Linked DNA regions of Methylorubrum populi. The main gene of each other region encodes a partner of the protein of the gene in region 2 in a complex. Links are inferred from orthologs where the notes say so. Each region holds a gene or a part of one and is shown on either strand. Other genes may lie near its edges.

Evidence for each region.
Region 1: the proteins of MPPM_RS11815 (region 2) and dapF are in contact, whole or in part, in a solved structure (PDB 5YGU), measured with the Escherichia coli proteins. The link is inferred for Methylorubrum populi from one-to-one orthologs.

Annotation. Positions count from the first base shown.
Region 1 is NZ_AP014809.1:3,250,750-3,260,713, reverse strand. The notes cover bases 6,969-9,783. They hold dapF (diaminopimelate epimerase), read right to left. Parts: upstream 8,914-9,783; coding sequence 8,023-8,913; downstream 6,969-8,022. Other genes in these bases: MPPM_RS14910 (GyrI-like domain-containing protein), read left to right, coding at 9,089-9,783; mtaB (tRNA (N(6)-L-threonylcarbamoyladenosine(37)-C(2))-methylthiotransferase MtaB), read right to left, coding at 6,969-8,026. Also shown: MPPM_RS14955 (methyltransferase), read right to left, coding at 1-405; MPPM_RS14950 (polyprenyl synthetase family protein), read right to left, coding at 428-1,294; 1-hydroxycarotenoid 3,4-desaturase CrtD, read left to right, coding at 1,403-2,938; MPPM_RS14940 (carotenoid 1,2-hydratase family protein), read left to right, coding at 2,935-3,795; MPPM_RS14935 (septation protein A), read right to left, coding at 3,802-4,422; signal recognition particle-docking protein FtsY, read right to left, coding at 4,466-5,953; MPPM_RS14925 (RluA family pseudouridine synthase), read left to right, coding at 6,010-6,774; more of mtaB, read right to left, coding at 6,794-6,968; more of MPPM_RS14910, read left to right, coding at 9,784-9,838; MPPM_RS14905 (endonuclease III domain-containing protein), read left to right, coding at 9,888-9,964. UniProt on the Escherichia coli protein: Involved in the succinylase branch of the L-lysine biosynthesis and in the biosynthesis of the pentapeptide incorporated in the peptidoglycan moiety. Catalyzes the stereoinversion of LL-2,6-diaminopimelate (L,L-DAP) to meso-diaminopimelate (meso-DAP).
Region 2 is NZ_AP014809.1:2,562,765-2,572,728, forward strand. The notes cover bases 730-3,544. They hold MPPM_RS11815 (RNA pyrophosphohydrolase), read right to left. Parts: upstream 2,522-3,544; coding sequence 1,937-2,521; downstream 730-1,936. Other genes in these bases: MPPM_RS11805 (potassium transporter Kup), read right to left, coding at 730-1,158; MPPM_RS11810 (DUF2939 domain-containing protein), read right to left, coding at 1,253-1,909; MPPM_RS11820 (methyl-accepting chemotaxis protein), read right to left, coding at 2,675-3,544. Outside these bases: more of MPPM_RS11805, read right to left, coding at 1-729; more of MPPM_RS11820, read right to left, coding at 3,545-4,363; MPPM_RS11825 (divergent polysaccharide deacetylase family protein), read right to left, coding at 4,677-5,876; MPPM_RS11830 (S41 family peptidase), read right to left, coding at 6,028-7,350; MPPM_RS11835 (murein hydrolase activator EnvC family protein), read right to left, coding at 7,350-8,750; 23S rRNA (pseudouridine(1915)-N(3))-methyltransferase RlmH, read right to left, coding at 8,747-9,244; MPPM_RS11845 (MFS transporter), read left to right, coding at 9,485-9,964. UniProt on the Escherichia coli protein: Master regulator of 5'-end-dependent mRNA decay.

The DNA.
Region 1 (9,964 bases), 690 kb from region 2 along the record:
CAGAGCGATCGAAGGATTGCCGATCAGCGCCGCACCGAGATCGGCGAGCGCGAAGCGCCCGTCGGGCAGTCGCCTGATCAGGTCGAGCGAGGCCGCGGCCCTCAGCAGGGTAAGGCTCCGCTCCGGGGGCAAGCCGAGCCGGTGGGCGATCGCTTCCGGAGGGAGGGGGCCGTCGCGCAGCGATCCGAACAGGTCGAGCCGGACGCAGGCGAACAGCACCTGCGCGTAGACGAAGCCGGCGCAGAGATCGAACAAGGCCCGCGTGTTGCGCCGCGCGATGCCGCGCGTGAACGGAAACCCGGCTGCCCACCGCTGGAAGCCGGGCGAGGCCACCAGCCGATTGCGCAGGGCGAGCCAGCGCTCGCGCCAGCCGGGCGAACGGGGCGCGGGTCCGGTTTCCGTCATCGCCCCGGGCGGCACGGCGGGCTCAAGCCGCTTCGCGCAGCGAGGCGGGAAGGAACAGGCGCGTCTGGGCCTCGATCTCAGCACGCATCGCGGCCTGTCCCGGACAGTCCGGGATCACCTCGATCGCCTCCCGTGTCAGCCGCCTGAGCCGCTCCAGCGCGCCGCCCATTCCGAGCAGGGCGGCGGCGTTCGGGCGCCCGAGGGTCGCGTCGCGGCCGGCGGGCTTGCCGATCTCCTCCTGGCGGCAGGCGACGTCGCGCAGGTCGTCGGCGACTTGGTAAGCCTCGCCGAGGCATTCGCCGAGCAGGCGCCACGGCAGGGGTGCCGCGCCCGCCGCCGCCGCGCCCGCGACGGTGGCGGCGGCGAACAGCGCGCCGGTCTTGGCCTGCTGGTACTCGACGAGATCGACATGCGGCTCGGATTCCCAGGCCTGTCCCGCGACGATGCCCGAGGGCGAGCCGACGGCGCGGGCGACGAGCCCGACCAGGGCGGCGAGTCGAGCGGGCGAGCGGGCGGCTCCCCGAGCCAGCGTCTCGAAGGCGGCGACGATCAGCGCGTCGCCCGTGAGAACGGCGAGCGGAACACCGAAGGCGGCGTGGACCGAGGGCTTCTGCCGGCGCATCGCCGCGTCGTCGAAGCACGGCAGGTCGTCGTGAATGAGAGAGGCGCAGTGCAACAGCTCGATCGCCGCCGCGGCCGAATCCGAGGCTGCGGGGTCGTCGTCACCGCAGGCCCGTGCCACGGCGAGGCAGAGGCGCGGACGGATGCGATGCCCGCCCGGGAACACGGCGTAGCGGATCGCCTCGGCCAGGAGCGGCGGCGCCCCCGGCGCCTCCGCGTGCGAAACCGCCACGTCGAGCACCGTCTCGATCCGCCTGCCGACGTCCATCGCGTCCTCCCGAGTCAATTCATGTTGTCTTGCTCATGTGTCAATTATGATTGACACTAATCGCGGTTGGGATCAACGCCGACGGTAGGGTAAAGCGAGCGTCTTTCGATGGAGAAGCGCGTCATCGTGATCGGCGCCGGGATCGGCGGTCTCACCGCGGCGCTCAGTCTCGCCGCGTCGGGTCTCGACGTGACGGTGCTGGAGCGGGCGCCGTCGGTCGGCGGTAAGATGCGGGCGGTCTCGGTGGGCGGCATCCCGGTCGAGGCGGGCCCGACCGTCTTCACCATGCGGTGGGTGTTCGACGCGCTCTTCGCCGAGGCCGGCACGAGCCTCGAGGCGGAGATCGGCCTGCGACCGGCCAGCTTGCTGGCCCGTCACGCCTGGAACGAGCGCGAGCGACTCGATCTGTTCGCTGACATCGACGCGTCGGCCGACGCGATCGGCGCCTTCGCGGGTGCCCGCGAGGCGGACGGCTACCGCCGCTTCTGCGCTCGCGCGGCGGAGGTCTACCGCACCCTCGAGGGACCGTTCATCCGTGCCGACCGGCCGAGCCCGGTCGATCTCGCCCAGCGCGTCGGCCTGTCCGGCATCGGCAGCCTCTGGCGCATCCAACCCTTCGCGACTCTGTGGTCGGCGCTCGGGGAGTATTTTCGCGACCCGCGCCTGCGCCAGCTCTTCGGGCGCTACGCCACCTATTGCGGCGCCTCGCCGTTCGAGGCGCCGGCGACCCTGATGCTGGTCGCCCATGTCGAGCAGGCCGGGATCTGGACCGTCGAAGGTGGCTTGAGCCGACTCGCCGCCGTCGTGGCCGGTCTGGCGGAGCGACAGGGTGCCAGGATCCGAACCGGCGCACATGTCGCGCGGATCATCGCCGAGGGCGGCCGTGTCGCAGGTGTCGAACTCGCCGGCGGCGAGCGGTTGGCGGCCGACGCGGTGATCGCGAACGCGGACGTCGCAGCCCTCGGCGCGGGCTTGCTCGGTGCCGACGCGGCCTCAGCCGGAGACCGGATTCCGCCCCGCGAGCGCTCGCTCTCGGCGGTGACCTTCTGTCGGACGGCGGAGGCGACGGGCTTCGACCTGGCCCACCACAACGTGTTCTTCTCCGCCGATTACCGGGCGGAGTTCGACGCGATCCTGCGCGGACGGCGCCTGCCGCCGGATCCGACCGTCTACGTCTGTGCCCAGGATCGGGACGGCGACGGCGGATCGCCGCCGAACGATCCCGAACGCCTGCTCCTCCTCGTCAACGCCCCGGCCGATGGCGGGGACCGTCCACTCGCCCCTCGGGAGATCGCCGCATGCGAGACGAACATCCTTCGCAAGCTCTCGGCCTGCGGCCTCACACTGGCCCCGACGGGACCGGCGACGGCCACGACGCCGGAGGACTTCGCACGGCTTTTTCCGGGAACGGGGGGCGCCCTCTACGGCCGGGCCTCTCACGGCTGGACGGCGACGTTCAAACGGCCGGGGGCGCGGACGCGGGTGCCGGGGCTCTATTTGGCCGGGGGGAGCGTGCATCCGGGGCCGGGGGTGCCGATGGCGGCGCAATCGGGCCGGCTCGCGGCGGCGGCACTGCGCGCGGACCTCGATTCGACGGCGCGGTCGCGCGCGGCGGCTATGTCTGGTGGTACGTCGATGCGGTGAGCGCGGACGGGCGCCAGGGGCTGACGATCATCGCCTTCATCGGCAGCGTGTTCTCGCCCTACTACGCCTGGGACGCGAAGCGCGATCCGTTCGCCCACTGCGCCGTCAACGTCGTGCTGTACGGCGAGCGCGCCAACCGCTTCGCCATGACCGAGCGCAACGCCCGCGCCCTCGCCCGTGAGGCGACGAGCTTCAGCCTGGGGCCGTCCTCGCTCGAATGGGATGGCAGCGTGCTCACCATCCGCCTCGACGAGCGGGGCGCGCCGATCCCGCAGGCGGTGCGGGGGACGGTGCGGGTGCGGCCGAAGGCGCTGACGGCGCAGCCCTTCACCCTCGACGCGCACGGCCTGCACCGCTGGTGGCCGATGGCGCCCGATTGCGACGTCGAGGCCGAGTTTACGGCGCCCGCGATCGCGTGGCGCGGCAGCGGCTACCACGACACCAACGACGGCGACGGCGCCCTGGAGGATGCCTTCACGGACTGGACATGGTGCCGGGCGCCGCTCGAGCGCGGCTCGACCATTCTCTACGACGTGCGCCGCACCGACGGCAGCGGCCAGAACCTGACGCTGCGCTTCGACGCTGACGGCACCCGGCGCGAGATGCGCCCGCCGCTCGCCGCGAGCCTGCCGCCGACCGGGCTGTGGCGCATGCCGCGCACGACCCGCAGCGACGATGCGCGGGCGCAGGTCGTCCGCACCCTCGAGGATACACCGTTCTACGCCCGCTCGCTCCTTGCCTCGACGCTGGACGGAAAGGCGGTCCGGCCGGTCCACGAGAGCCTGTCGCTCAAGCGCTTTCGTAACCCGCTGGTGCGCCTGATGCTGCCGTTCCGGATGCCGCGGCGGATCGGCTAGGGCCGATCAGCCGATCTTCGCGTCGGCCTCGTCCTTGCGCTCGTGGCGCAGCAGCAGCGGCGTCTGCGCCAGGGCGAAGGCGATGGTGAGCGGCATGATGCCGAACACCTTGAAGCTCACCCAGAAATCCTCGGTCTGCGTGCGCCAGACGATCTCGTTGAGGGCGGCGAGTGCGAGGAAGAACAGGCCCCAGCGGAAGGTCAGCTTGCGCCAGCCCTCATCCGTCAACGCGAACATGCTGTCGAGCACGACCGAGAGCAGCGACTTGTTGAAGGCGAGGCCGCCGAGCAGGACGAGGCCGAACAGCGTGTTCACGATAGTCGGCTTCATCATGATGAAGGTCTTGTCCTGAAGCGCCAGCGTCAGGCCGCCGAACACGAGGACCACGACGCCCGAGACGAGCGGCATGATCGGCAGCCGCCGCAGCAGGGCGAAATGCACGCCGAGCGCGATCATTGTGGCGACGACGAACACGCCGGTCGCCACGAACAGCTTGCTCTCCGCCGTCACGCCGAAGCGCTCGGCATAGGCGTTGCTCAGGAAGAATACCGCGAGCGGGCCCACCTCCAGCGCCAGCTTGAGAAGCGGCGGCAAGTGCCGGCGCGGCGGAACGCTCTCGACCTTCATGCTGAGGTTCTCACGAGACTCCGAGGGAACGGCGGGCAATCGGTTACTCCTTGGGAAGACCGGTGATCGCCCTGGCGAAATCCCGCGCGGCGAACGGCTCCAGATCCTCCACGCCCTCGCCGACGCCGATGAAATGCACGGGCAAGCCGAACTTCGCGGCGAGTGCCACTAGAATACCGCCCCGCGCGGTTCCGTCGAGCTTCGTCATCACGAGGCCCGACACGGGTGCGGCCTGAGAGAACAGCTCGACCTGGCTCAATGCATTCTGCCCAACGGTGGCGTCGAGCACCAGAAGGGTGGCGTGGGGTGCCTCCGGGTCGAGCTTGCGGATGACGCGGACGATCTTTTCCAGCTCTGCCATCAGCCCGGCCTTGTTCTGCAGGCGGCCGGCGGTATCGATCAGAAGCACGTCGGTGCCGTTCTCCCGCGCCTCCTTGAAGGCGTCGAAGGCGAGTCCCGCCGCGTCCGAGCCCTGTTCGCGGCTGATGACGGGGGTGTTGGTGCGCTCGCCCCAGACGCGCAGCTGCTCGATCGCCGCGGCGCGGAAGGTATCGCCCGCCGCCAGCATGACGCTGCGCCCTTCCGCCTTGAACTTGAGCGAGAGCTTGCCGATCGTCGTCGTCTTGCCGGCGCCGTTCACGCCGACCGTCAGGATGACGTAGGGCTTCTTGGCCGAATCAATCGCGATCGGCAGCGCCACCGGCTCCAGCGCCCGCTCGATCTCGGTCGCGAGGATGGCGCGCACCTCGTCGGGCGAGATGCCCTTCTCGTAGCGGCCCTTGCCGACCGCCTCCGACATCCGCATCGCCGTCTCCACGCCGAAATCGGCCTGGATCAGCGCGTCCTCCAGATCCTCGAGGGTGGTGGCGTCGAGCTTGCGCTTGGTGAACAGGCCCGTCACCCGGTCCGACAGGGCGGACGAGGTGCGGCGCATGCCCGCCGTGAGCCGCGACCACCAGCCCCGCTTCTCCATGCCTTCGACGGAGCCGGAGATCGCGTCGCTCGCGAGAGCGGCGGCTGAATCGACGGGCTGGATGTCGGCCTCGGCCGGCGGTTGCGCTTCCGTCGCGGGCGGGGCGTCCTCGCCGGTCAGGCGAGACCACCAGTTCCGCTTCTCCGCCGGCTCGGCGGGGACGGCCAGGGTCTCGCTCTCGAGCGGCGCCTCATCCGGCTGCGGCGCCTCGCCCGAAGGGGGCTGCGGCTCAGGCTGGAGGTCGGCGCCCTCCACCTCATCGGGGATCTGGTTCTTGTCCGGATCCTCCGGCGCGGGTTCGCTGGCCGGCGGCGGCACGTGGGACACGTCGTCGGCCGCAGTCGTGAAATCCGGCTGGCCCTCGGATTCGGAGGCCGGCGACAGCGGATCCGGCGTGGCCGGCTCCGGCGCAGGATGATCCGTGACCGACGCCTGTTCGGCGGGCATCTCGTCCGTCGGCACCTCTTCCGCGGGCTTGGCTTCCGCGGGCTTGGCCTCGGGCGTGCCCTTTCGTCCGAACAGCCGTCCGAACCAGCCGGGCTTCTCGTCGTCGCTCATCCCAGTCCCTTGCTCAAACCTTGCCCGCGACGATCCGGCGCTTTAGCCCGTGGGGCATGAACGCACGTGTTTCAGTGCCGGATCGCACCGACGAACCGGAGATAGGTCTTTCCCTGCTCTACCGCGATGCCCTGATGCTCGTCATCGACAAGCCGGCAGGTTTACCGGTGCATCCGGGCCCGAAGGGGGGGCCGACCTTGACCGACCATCTCGACGCCCTCCGCTTCGGCCTGCCGCGCCGGCCCGAGGCCGCGCACCGGCTCGACCGCGACACCTCGGGCTGCCTCGTGCTCGGCCGCCACGCCAAGGCGCTCACGCGTTTGAACCGCCTGTTCGCCGACGGCAAGGTGAACAAGACCTACTGGGCCCTTGTGGAGGGCGGCCCCGAGGCGATGGAGGGCCGCATCGACCTGCCGCTGGCCAAGCGCTCGGACGATCCGCGCAGCTGGTGGATGAAGACGGATCCGGCCGGCGCCCCTTCGCTCACGCTCTACCGGGTGCTCGGACGGGCCGACGGCCTGTCCTGGCTCGAACTGAAGCCGGTCACGGGGCGGACGCACCAACTCCGCGTCCACTGCGCGGCGATGGGCTGGCCGATCCGCGGCGACGCGATCTACGGCAGCGCCGGGCGGGACGGGCCGGGCCTGCAACTCCATGCGCGAGGCCTGAGCCTGCCGCTCTATCCGAAGCGGGAAGCGATCCTGGTCGAGGCTCCCGTCCCCTCGCATATGCGGGCGGGACTGGAGGCTTGCGGCATGTCGCTTGCCCCCGAGAGCTCTCTCCCCTCCGCGGGAGAGGAGGCCGGCACAACAGGCGAGTGAGGAGTCGGCGAGCTTTCCTTCAAGCCGCGAGCAGCGCCTGCCCGTCATGCCCGGCGACGGTGACGTCGCGGATCTCCCCCGCGGCCACGGGCGCTGCGAACCGCACCAGCGAGAACGCCTCGGTCCGTCCCGTATCGCCGCGCTCGGTCAGCACCCGCCGACGGGTTCCGACCTCGCCGTCGAGATGGCGGGCCAGCGCCGCCGCCCCGGCCGTGCGCAGCCTTGCGGCGCGGGCGCGGATCTCGTCGCCGGGCACCGCCGGCATCCGCGCGGCGGGCGTGCCGGGGCGCGGCGAGAAGGGGAAGACGTGCAGATGCGTCAGTCCGCACTCCTCGACGAGGTCGAGGGAGCGGGCGAACTGTGCCTCCGTCTCGGTGGGGAAGCCAGCGATCAGGTCGGCGCCGAAGACGAGGCCGGGGCGCAGATCGCGCAGGGTCCGACAGAGGCGGATCGCGTCAGCGCGCGAATGGCGGCGCTTCATCCGCTTGAGGATCAGGTCGTCCCCCGCCTGCAGCGAGAGATGCACATGCGGCATCAGCCGCGGCTCCTCGGCGAAGGCGGCGATCAACTCCGGATCGGCCTCGACCGAATCGATGGAGGAGAGGCGCAGCCGCGCGAGATCCGGCACCTCGGCGAGGATCGTCCGCACGAGGCGCCCGAGGCTCAGGCTCGCGTCGAGGTCGCGGCCATAGGCGGTGAGATCGACCCCCGTGAGCACCACCTCGCGGCCGCCATGCTCGACGATGCGGCGCACCTGCGCCACCGCCTCGGCGACGGGCACCGAGCGGGAATTGCCGCGGCCGAACGGGATGACGCAGAAGGTGCAGCGGTGGTCACAGCCGTTCTGCACCGGCACGAAGGCGCGGGTATGCCCGTTCATGCCGAGGATGCGGGTCGGCTCGGCCCGGCGCACCGCCATGATGTCCTCCGGCGGAGGCATGGTGCCGTCGCGCCAGCTCTCGGGCCTGAGCTTTGCCGCGTTGCCGACGAGGCGGGCCACCTCTGGCATGTCGGCATACTGCGCGCGCTCGACTTCGGCGCCGCAACCGGTCACGACGATCTCGGCCCCCGGCCGCTCGCGGGCGAGCCGGCGGATCGCCTTGCGGGCCTGCCGCCCGGCCTCCGCCGTCACCGCGCAGGTGTTGACGACGACAAGATCGCGCCCCTCGACGCCGGCCTCGGCGTGGCCGCGCACCACCTCCGACTCGACGGTGTTGAGCCGGCAGCCGAAGGTGAGCGTCTCGACACTCACCCGTCGAGCCCGGCGAAGAGGTCGGGCGAGAAGCTGCCTTCGCCTTCGAGGAAGACGGGGCCGGTCATCAGCACGTGGTCGTCGGCGCGCCACTCGATCGAGAGTTCGCCGCCGGGCAGGGAAACGCGGGCCGCCCGGCCGATCATGCGCAGGCGCGAGGCCGCCACCACCGTGGCGCAGGCGGCGGTGCCGCAGGCGAGCGTCAGTCCGGCGCCGCGCTCCCAGACGCGCAGCTTGATCGTGTCGCGGCCGGTCACCTGGGCGACGGAGATGTTGGCCCGCTCGGGGAAGATCGGATGCGCTTCGAGCAGCGGCCCGATCCGGCCGAGATCGAATGTGTCGGGATCGCGCTCGACGAAGAAGATCGCGTGCGGGTTGCCCATGCTCACGGCGGCCGGCGAGTGCAGGATCGGATCGTCGATCGGCCCGACCTGCAGCTCGATGCGGCGGGTATCAGGAAACGGCTCGGCCAGCGGGATCTCGTCCCAGCGCAGGCGCGGCTGGCCCATGTCCACGGTGAAGGAGCGGTCGGTGACGCGCTTGACCGCGACCAGCCCGGCCTTGGTTTCAAGGGTCAGGCAGCCGTTCTCGGCCGGCCGCGCCATGGCCGGGTCGTCGAGCAGGGCGTAGCCGACGCAGCGGGTGCCGTTGCCGCAGGCGCCGGATTCCGACCCGTCGGTGTTGTAGATGCGCATGAAGGCATCGGTGCCGGGCGTGACGGGGTCGTGCACCACCATGAGCTGGTCGAAGCGCGAATGCGCGTCGGCGGCGATGGCGCGGGCCTCTGCCGGGGCGACGCGGATCGAGGTGCCGCGCAGGTCGAGCACGACGATGGCGTTGCCGGCACCGTGCATCTTCAGGAAGCGGCGATTGGCGAGAGGGCTCATCGGACCTCTGACGACCTTGTCAGCGAGGATGTGGGGGTTTGGCGCGGCGTATATGGCAAAAGCCGACCGGCCGCGAGTCGGCAGCCCGAGACCTCAACGTCGCGCCGCGACGGTCTCGCCCGGGGCGCAATTCGGCCCTACCCTGTCCGCATCGGCCAATCGGAGCCCCACCACCTTGACCCGTCTCGCCTCCCTCGCCGCGGGCCTGTTCGCTCTCGCCCCGCTCCTCTCGAACGCGGCCGTCGCCCAGGGCGCGCCGCCGCCCACCAACGCCCCCTCCCCCGCCGAGTCGAATCCGCTGCCGACGACGACCGTGCCGGACACGTCGAAATCCGGTCCCGACCCGGCGTCACCCGCGCCGCAGCAGGTGCCGATCCCGCGCCCGGCGCAGTCCGGCGCGGCGCGATCGGTCACGCCCCCGCCCTCGACTCTGCCGACCCTGGTGCCGGCGCCGGGTGAGCCCAACGACGTCGACGAGGTGACGCTGCCGGCCAAGCCCGTGGCGATCCTCTCGGGCGAGACCAAGTGGGACGAGGCGCGGGCGAACCTGCGGAAGGCGTTCAAGACCATCGGCGACGCGCTGGCGAAGCAGAACCTCAAGCCGGCGGGCCGGCCGATCGCGCTCTTCACCAAGACGGAGGATGACGGCTTCCAGTACGAGGCGATGATCCCGATCGAAGCCGCTCCCGCATCGGGCACGGAGAGCGACGGCGTGAAGTTCGGATCGAGCCCGAGCGGCAAGGCGCTGCGGTTCAAGCACAGCGGCACCTACGAGGAGATCGACGGCACCTACGAGACGCTGATCGCCTATCTCGACGCGAAGGAGATCGCGGTCCAGGACCGTTTTCTCGAAGAATACGTCACGGATCTCGGCGAGGGCGCCGACGACAAGCTCGACATCAACATCTACGCGCTCGCAAAGTAGGGGTGTCGCAGGCCGGGAACCGCCGAATCCCTTCGCGGATTCGGCTCCCATGCCGCTTTTCCCCGACCCCGCCCTCCCCGTTGCTCCCCGCCAACGCCGCCGCGAGACGCCGACGACGGCCTCCGA
Region 2 (9,964 bases):
GGCCAGCGCGTCGGAGGAGCGGAAGATCAGAACCGCTGACAGCGTCGCTGCGGCGAGCAGCCAGTTCACGAGAGGCACGTAGATCTGGCCACTCTCGTCGGGGGCGGTGTGGACGATGCGCAGCGGCGGCAGGAAGCCGAGCTGGATCGATTGCCGGGTCAGCGAGAACACCCCCGAGATCACCGCCTGCGAGGCGATGACGGCGGCGAGCGTCGCCAGCCCGATCAGCGGGTAGTGCAGCGGGCCCGGTGCGAGCCGGTAGAACGGGTTCTCGGCGGCGGAAGGGTCGACGAGCAGGATCGCGCCCTGCCCGAAATAGTGGATCACCAGCGCCGGCAGGACGAGGGCGAACCACGCGACGCGGATCGCCCGCGCGCCGAAATGGCCGAGATCGGCGTACATCGCCTCGCCGCCGGTGACCGCGAGGAAGGCCGCGCCCAGCATCGCGAAGCCGACATGCAGGCCGGCATGGGCCGTGAACTCGACCGCGCGCAGCGGATTGATCGCGCTGAGGATCTGCGGCGCCTGGACGATGCCGCCGAGGCCGAGCCCGGCGAGCACGAGAAACCACACCAGCATCACCGGGCCGAAGATCCGTCCGATGAAGGCGGCGCCCCGGCGCTGCACGAGGAACAGGCCGACGAGGATCACCAGCGCGATCGGCACGATGAAGCGGTCGAGACCGGGAGCATCGACCCGCAGGCCCTCCACCGCCGAGAGGACCGAAATCGCCGGCGTGATCGCGCCGTCGCCGTAGAGCAGGGCGGCGCCGACGAGGCCGATGACGAGCAGCAGCGCCTGCCGCGAGCCGGGCTGCGCGTGGCGGGCGCCGAGCAGCGCCAGCATCGCCACGATGCCGCCCTCGCCGCGGTTGTCGGCGCGCAGGATCAGCACCGCGTATTTCAGCGCGACGACGAGAATCAGAGCCCACAGGATCAGCGAGACCGCGCCGGTCACCGCCACGGCGGAGGGCTCACCGCCCGGGCTTGCGGCGCGCACCGCTTCCTTGAGGGCGTAGAGCGGGCTCGTGCCGATATCGCCGTAGACGACGCCGAGGGTGGCGACGAGCAGCCCCGCGCCGAGCCGGCGGCCGGGGCCCGAATCCTCGGCTCCTCCCGAATCCCCGGCTCCGGAGGTGTGTGCAGCGTCCTGGCTCAAGACAGCGCTCCGGAAGCGGGGCCGATCGTGGCGGCTCAGCTATGGAGAGCGTGGCCGGCGTCCAGGGCGTCTCTTTGAGAATTGATGGCTGCTGTCAGGGCTCGCGGGGAGCGGGCGCTTCGGCGGGCGCCTTGTCCGAGCTGGGGCGCGCGTCGCGCAGGCGGACGGCGGCGGCGGCGGCCTTCTCGGCGATGCGGCGGCGCAGGTCGTCGGACAGCTCGATATCGACGAGGCGCCAGCCCCAGTCGCGCAGGCGCAGGCGGATGCGGAACTGTTCGTGCCGGGGATGATCGGGCGGCACGGCGATCACCACCGAGCGGAAGCCGCGCATGTCGGAGGAGAGATAGTAGCGCAGGAGCCGTTTGAGGTCGGGGATGCGCAGGCCGTCGCGCCGCTCATGCCGGTTGGTCGGCGCGGCGAGGTCGGCGCCCTGGGGCCAGCCGTCGTCGAGGAGGTCGATCACTGCCTGCGGCGTCAGCGCCGATTCCATGACCGGCAGCGCCACCGCCGCCGCCGCGTCGGCGATGCGCTGCCGCTCGCGCGGATCGAGGGCGTTGCTGTCGGCCTTCACCGCGGCGCTGATCTGCCGGGCCAGCGAGAGCCGCAGCGTGCGGAAGTTGATCCGCTGCTCGACGGCCGCAGCGTCGCCCGCCTGCACCGCCGCGGCGAAACCGTAGAGCGACCAGAACGGCGTCAGCGTGTAGGCGAACCACGCGAGCACCGCGAAAAGAGGAACGAGCCACCACCGCATCGGATCAGCCGCGGATGCGCGGATGCGTCATGCCGGATCGCCCGCGGCGTCTTTCTCGGCGCCGTTCCAGCCGGTCAGGCCGGAGAAGGCCGCGACGACGCCCTCGTAGACCGGGCGCTTGAAGGTGATGATGAGATCCGGCAGGGCCTCCAGCCGCTCCCAGCGCCACGCCTCAAATTCGGGCTTGTGGCGACCGCCGCCGGGTGCGTCCACGTCGATCACCGCCTCGCTGCCGGTCAGGCCGAAGGCGAACCATTTCTGGCGCTGGCCGCGATAGCGGCCCTTCCAGGCCCGCTTCATGACCTCCGGCGGCAGGTCGTAGGCGAGCCAGTCGCGGGTCTCGCCGAGCAGCGTGACGGCGTCGGCCGGCACATTGGTCTCTTCGTGGAGCTCGCGCAAAGCCGCGGCGAGGGGCTCCTCCCCCTCGTCGATCCCGCCCTGCGGCATTTGCCACGCGAGATCGCCGTCGACGTGCTCGGGGCCCGCCTCGCGCTTGCGCCGCCCGATGAACACCCGGCCGTCGCGGTTGAACAGGGCAACGCCCACGCAGGGACGGTAGGGCAGCGCGCTGCCTTCCGGCAGGCGCAGGAGATCGTCGTTGGAGCGGGTCATCGCGGGCTACGGGCGGGCTTTTGCTGGCGGCGCGACCATAGGAGGCCGAACCGGTGCGGGCAACGCCGACCTGCCATCCATCTGCGGCCGTAGAACGAAGGCGGGCCCGGCCTCGGCCGCGCCCGCCCGCTTCTCACCCTTTCCCGCGATCGGTCAGGCGGCGCGCACGTTCGCCAGGAAGCGGTCGACCTCGCTGCTGAGATGCGCGGACTGACGCGACAGCTCGGACGAGGCGGCGAGCACTTGGGCGGCGGTCGCGCCCGCCTCCTCGGCCGCCTGCGCCACGCCCGAGATGTTGCTCGTCACCTCGCCCGCGCCCATGGCTGCCTGGGCGACGTTGCGCACGATCTCCTGCGTTGCCGCGCCCTGCTGCTCCACCGCCGCGGCGATCGAGGCCGCAACCGAGCTGATCTCCTCGATGCGCCCCGTGATGCTGCCGATGGCCGAGACCGCGTGGCCCGTGGTCTCCTGGATCCGGCCGATCTGGCCGGAGATTTCCTCGGTTGCCCGCGCCGTCTGGTTGGCGAGCTCCTTCACCTCGGCGGCGACCACCGCGAAGCCACGGCCGGCCTCGCCGGCGCGGGCGGCCTCGATCGTGGCGTTGAGCGCGAGCAGGTTGGTCTGCCCGGCAATTGTCGTGATCATGGTGACGACGTCGCCGATCTTGGCGACCGCCGCATTCAGCGCCCGGACGTGGGCCGCCGTCTGCGCCGCCTCTCCGACCGCGGCCTGAGCGAGGCTCGAAGAGCCGCTGACCTGCCGGCTGATCTCCTGCACCGAGGCGCCCAGTTCCTCGGCCGCTGCGGCGACGGTGTTGACGTTGGTGGCCGCCTCCTCGGCTGCAGCCGCCACGCTCACCGACTGGCTGGCGGTGCGGGTCGCGGCGCCGGTCATGCCGTGGGCCGAGGCCTGCAACTGGGAAGCGGCGGACGAGACGAGGCTGACGACGCCGCCGACCGCACCTTCGAACCGTTCGGCCATCTCGCGCATCGCCGCCTTGCGCTGCGCCTCCGCACCGGCGCGGGCCGCCGCACTCTCCTCTTCGAGGCTGCGCATCCGGAGCAGACCATCCTTGAAGATCTGCACCGCGTCGGCGATCGAGCCGATCTCGGTCCGCTGCCCCTGGTGCGGGATCGTGACCGAGAGGTCGCCAGCGGCCAGGGCCTGCATCGGCCGCACCACCGAGGCGATGCCGCGGGTGACGCCGCGGATGATCAGGACGGCGAGCAAGATCGAGAGGGCGACGCCGAGGGCAAGCACGGCGAGGCTGACCGTCCAGATCCGCTGGTAGATGGTTTCACCCTTCTCCATCGCACGGGCAGCGCCCTCGTTGTTGAAGGCGACCAGCTTCTCCAGCGAATTCGACATTGCCCGGCGCGGCACGAGGCCCTTGGACTCGTAATAGGCGAAGGCATCCGCCTTCCGGCCCTGACGCGACAGGTCCATCACGAACCGCCGCTCTGTCTCGAAGGTGGCGGCGTCGCGCACGTAGGCGTCGTAGAGCGACCGCTCCTCGGCATTCGCGATCAGGCGCTCGTAGGCCGCCCGCTTGTCGTCGATCAGCTTGCCGAAGCGCTCGAAGTCCTTGTCCATCGAGGACACCATCTGCGGGTCGGTCGCCTGCGTGTGCCGCAGCATCACGGTGTTCATCCGCGCCGCTGCCGTGTCGATCTCGCCGAGCAGGCGCACGCTGGGCAGCCAATTGCGCTCGATGTCGAGCGCTTGGTCACGCATCGTCTGGGTTCCGATGAGGCCGAGTACGCCCAGACCGACGAGGAGGACCGTCAGTACAGTGAACGAGGCGATCAGCTTGCTGCGAATGGGAAGCGATTGAAGTGACACGGTAGACCCCGACAGGAGTGGCTCGCGCACACTTATTGGGCGAGTGGCAAAACCCTGGCCCAAAAACGCTTACTGGATCACAAACTGCTGATCAGATTTCGCTCATGGCGAGCGGATTAAAATGGAGCGACCGATTTAGGCCGGGCGAAAACGAACAAATGATCGCTTGGACGGGATCGGCTCGTCATTTGACGGTGGAGACGTCAGCGCCGGCGCGCGATCGGCCGAGGCAACGGACTGAGCGGCGTGTTGCCGCTCCGGCCCTGCTCATCGATACCAGCGTGCCGTGATGCGGAAAGCGTCCGGGCGCTGGTCAGGGCGCGGCGCTCGACAGCTTGGCGACGCCGCCGGGACGGCGCAGGATCGCGCTGACGGGCACGAGCCGGATGCCCCGTGTTTCCAGATCCCGCGACCAGCGCGACAGGCGGTCGATGGTCAGCGGCGAGGTGCTGGCGGAGGCGAGGACGAAACCCTTCTGCCGGGCCAGCGTCTCAAGGCGGGCGAGTTCCGCGTCGATCGCGTCCGGTCGGGCAACGGCGTCGATCACGATCTCGGCGCGGGCCGTCGGCAGCTTCGTCTTGGCCGCGACCTCCGCAACCTTCGAGCCGGCGGCCGAACCGTCGTCGACGAAGCCGAGGCCGCGGGCGGAGAGATCCTTCAGAACCGGCTCCAGGGCGCCGGGCTCGCTCATCAGTTTGGCACCCATGAAGTTCACGGCGCCGACGAAGCCGGGAAACCGGCTCATCGCCCAGGCCGCCCGGTCGAGGTTCTCGCCCGGGCGGGCGGAGGCCAGGAGCGTCTGCGGACCGGGATCGCTGTCGGGATAGTCGAACGGCTCCATCGGCAGCTGCAGCAGGATCTCGTGGCCGGCCTCGCGAGCGCGGGCGGCCGTCTTTTCCAGATCGCCGCCGTAGGGCGAGAGCGCGAGGCTCATCGCGGCGGGAAGCCGGGCGATGGCGCCGAGGGTCGCGTTCTCGCCGATGCCGAGACCGGAGACGAGGACGGCGATGCGCGGCCCGGTGCCGGGCTCTTCCGGACGGGCATAGACGTCGAGGGGGCGGAGCCGACCCTCGCCGAGGCGGGGCAGCGGGCCGTGGCGCCCGCGCTCGCTCAGGCGCGGATCGGGCGCCGGCGCGAGCTTCACCTGGGTGGCGTTCGGGACGCGGATGATCACCGGCGCGTCGGGGGCTGCCGAGCCGTCTGGGCGGAACACGGTGACGCCGGATGCCTGCTCGACCTCGCTCGCCGACTGCGCCGGACCCTTCGGAACAGAGGGTGCCGCTTCGGCCACGCGGGGCGTCGGGGCCTCACGGATGTCGATGGCCGCCTGCGCGCGAGGTTCGCCGCCACGGGGGTCGCCGGTCAGGGCAAGGCCGCCGGCGAGCAGAGCGAGCGTCAGAAGCCCGGTACCGGCGATCGCGCCCGCAGAGGGGCTTCGCGCGAAGCGCGCACGGGACGCTTTATTCGCGACTCCGAGGGGCTTCGTCAGGATGTCGTCGGCCGCGTCGCTCACCCGCCGTCCCGCCCTGCTGGCGCATGTTCGGACGACCGGGCACGGCCTTCAACGAGAAACGGCCCGCAATCCCGGTCTGAACCGGCATTGCGGGCCGTCATGGTTAATCTTTCGCTAACCCGCGCGGCAAAGGCCGCCGCGGGTAACACGATCAGTTCTGGGTGGCGGGCTTCGTCACGTTGGCCGCACCCTTCTGGATGCCGTGCAGGAAGTCGACCGCGGCGATGAGCTGCTTGTCCTTAGCCGGGTCCGGCGGGATGTAGGCCGAGGAACCGCCGCGCTCCTCGGTGTCCTTCTGCTTGAGGTGGCCCTTCAGGCCGGCCTCGCCCTTGGTCTCGTCCTTGCCCTTCAGATCGTCGGGCACCTCCTGCAGCACCTCCTGATCCGGCTCGATGCCCTTCGCCTGGATCGAGCGGCCGGACGGCGTGTAGTAGCGCGCGGTGGTCAGGCGCAGGGCGCCCTGGCCGCCGAGCGGGATGATCGACTGCACCGAGCCCTTGCCGAAGGAACGCGTGCCCATGATGGTCGCGCGCTTGTGATCCTGCAGGGCGCCGGCCACGATCTCGGAGGCCGAGGCCGCGCCGCCGTTCACCAGCACGACGATGGGCTTGCCCTTGGCGAGATCCCCGGCCTTGGCCGAGAAGCGCTGCGTCTCGTCGGGGTTGCGGCCACGGGTCGAGACGATCTCGCCGCGGTCGAGGAAGGCATCGGAGACCATCACCGCCTGATCGAGCAGGCCGCCGGGATTGTTGCGCAGGTCGAGCACGTAGCCCTTGAGCTTGTCGCCGCCGATCTCGCTCTGGAGCTTGTCGATCGCGGTCTTGAGGCCGTCGTAGGTCTGCTCGTTGAACTGGGTCAGGCGAACGTAGCCGACATCGCCGCTCTCGACCTTCGAGCGGACGGGGCGGATCTTGATGATGTCGCGGGTCAGCGAGACGTCGATCGGATCCTTGGCCTCCTTGCGGGAGATCTTCAGCTTCACCGTGGAATTGACCGGACCGCGCATCTTGTCGACGGCCTGGTTCAGGGTCAGGCCCTGGACCTGATCCTCGTCGATCTGGGTGATGATGTCGTTGGCGAGCAGGCCGGCCTTCGAGGCGGGCGTGTCGTCGATCGGCGAGACGACCTTGATCAGGCCGTCCTCCATGGTGACCTCGATGCCGAGGCCGCCGAACTCACCCTTCGTCGTCGTCTGCATGTCGCGGAAGGCCTTCGCGTCCATGTAGCTCGAATGCGGGTCGAGCGAGGTCAGCATGCCGTTGACGGCCGCCTCGATCAGCTTCGACTCCTCGGGCTTCTCGACATAGTCGGTCCGCACCTTCTCGAACACGTCGCCGAACAGGCTCAGCTGCCGGTAGGTTTCCGCCGAGGCCGCGATGGCGCTCGTGCCGGAGAGGAGCTGGGTCTGGGTCGACAGGGCCGAGGCGCCGATGCCGAGGGCCGCGCCGAGCAACACGAGGGACACTTTGCGCATTATCCGCGAACCTTCTCGCTGGAACTTTTCGCCCACCACGGCTCCGGATCGATGGAGCCGCCGTCTTTCCTGAACTCGACGTACAGGACGGGATCACTGCGATCATCGTCCCTCTGTGACGCAGCCTGCGTCACATTCGGCGGCGTGCTTGCCGGGGTGCCGCTGCCCTCGCCCATCACGGCCACCGGTTCGCCCGCCAGCACGAACTGGCCGACCTCGACGTTGATCTGATCCATCCCCGCGAGCAACAGATAGTAGCCGTCGCCCGCATTGATGATCAAGAGTCGGCCGTAGGAGCGGAAGGGGCCGGCGAAGGAGACCCAGCCATCCGCGGGCGAGGACACAACCGCCTTCGGCCGCGCCCGCAACGAGATGCCGCGGGTGGTGCCGCCCTGGCCGTCGGGCTGGTTGAAGCCGCGCAGCAGCGCGCCGCTCACCGGCCTGGGCAGATCGCCGCGGGCCTCGGCGAACTTCACCTTCGGCGCGAGCCGCGCCGGGTCGCGGGCCCCGGCGGCGGCGAACTTCTCTTGGATCGCCCGCTGCTCCCGCTCAGCGGCGGCGCGGACCTCGTCGGCGGCCCGGCGGGCGCTCGACAGCTCGCCCTCCATCCGGTCCACCAGATCCTTGAGGGATTTTGCCTGGGCACCGAGCTCGGCGCTCTTCTGACGCTCGGCGGTGAGGCTTGATTCGACCTGCGCCTGCCGGCTGCGGCGGGCGGCGATGAGCGCATCGAGGCGCTGGCGCTCGGCGGCCCAGCCGGCGAGATCCTTTTTCAGCGCCTCGCGGTCGGCGGCGATGAGGCCGCGCACCCGCACCAGTTCCGTGAGGTCGCCGGCCAGCGTGTCCGCCTCGCCGCGCAGCTCCGGCACCACGGCGCCGAGCATCATCGAGGTGCGGATCGCTGCGAGCACGTCCTCGGGGCGCACCAGCACGGCCGGCGGCGGGCGCCGGCCCATCCGCTGGAGCGCGGCCAGGATCTCGGCGATGACCGCTCGGCGCGCCTCCAGCGACTTGCGGATCGCCGCGTCGCTGTCGGTGAGCGCCCGCAGGCGCTCCTCCAGCCGGTTCATCCGGTCCTCGGTGGCCTGGGCCTGCCGCCCGGCATCGAGCAGGGCGGCGCTGAGCTTGGTCCGGTCGGAGCCGATGGCGGCGATCTCGGCTTCGAGGGCGGTCCGGCTGCCGGCGCTGGCCGCCAGGGCCTCCTCGATCTGCCGGAGGCTCTGGGCGCGCCGGTCGCGCTCCTCCTGCGTGCGCCGCATCGTCTCGGGATCGGGCGGGGTCTGCGCGCGCACGGGCAGCGCGAGGCAGGCCAAGAGGCAGGCCAGCAGGCAGGCCAGCAGGCAGGCGGGGGCAGCCAGGATCGTCGCGGGCCTCGGGTTGGCGGTCACCGGCGGTCTCATGCCTCGGGATCGCCCCGGTGATAGGGGTGCCCGGCCAGGATGGTCAGAGCCCGGTAGACCTGCTCGAGGGCGAGCACGCGCACCAGACCGTGCGGCAGTGTCGCCGCTCCGAAGGCGAGAATATGGTCGGCCCGCGCGCGCACGCTCTCGTGAAGGCCGTCGGCCCCGCCGACGACGAGGACAAGGCTGCTCCGGCCCGCATCGCGCCAGTTCCCGATCTTGTCCGCGATCCGCTCGCTCGGCCAATCCGAACGACCGCGCTCGTCGCAGGCGATCACCGCCGCATCCGCCGGTACGAGGGCCAGAATCGCCGCCGCCTCCTCGGCGATGCGGTCGGCGGACCGGCGCGCGCGGGATTCTGGGATCTCGATGAGGTCGCAGGCCGTGACGCCGAGGCTCTTGCCGAGCGCGACCGCGCGCTCGCGGTAGCGGGCGGCGAGATCCCGCTCCGGCCCGTTCTTCAGGCGTCCGATGGCGACGACGAGCAGGCGCAAGGGGCGTGGACAGTTCCGCGGACGAGGTCTCGGCGCCCGATAGCACGATCGGGCCGGGGACCGGGAGCCGGCCCGCTCAAAAAAACGTGGCCGGCAACGGGTGGCGGCGCATCGAGCGCGCGATCCCGCAGGGGTGGCGACACGGCGGTGGCGACCTACCTGCCGCCCGCAACCGACGACCCTTGCCCGGACCCGGCCGCCCGCGCCGCCTCCGTCCGGGATCTCACGACAGGACGACCGATGCCCTCGCCCGCCCGCGCCGCGCCGCCGCGCCTCGACCGCAAGGCCGTGGGAGCCGTGGTGCTCGGCAATGCCCTCGAATTCTACGATTTCACGATCTACGCCTTCTTCGCCAAGTCGATCGGCGCGACCTTCTTCCCCTCGGACAGCCCGACCGACAGCCTGCTCGCCTCGCTCGCGCTGTTCGGGATCGGCTACGTGATGCGGCCCGTGGGCGGCGTGCTGATCGGCGCCTTCGCCGACCGGGCCGGGCGCAAGCCGGCCATGCTCATCACCATCGCGCTGATGGCCGTCGGCATGCTGATGCTCGCGGCCTGCCCCGGCACGGCGGTGATCGGCGGCTGGGCGCAGGTGATCGTCATCGCCGGGCGGCTGATCCAGGGGCTGGCGCTCGGCGGCGAGGTCGGACCCTCGACCGCCTACCTGATCGAGGCGGCCCCGGCCCGCCACCGCGGCTTCGTCGCGAGCTGGCAGATCGCG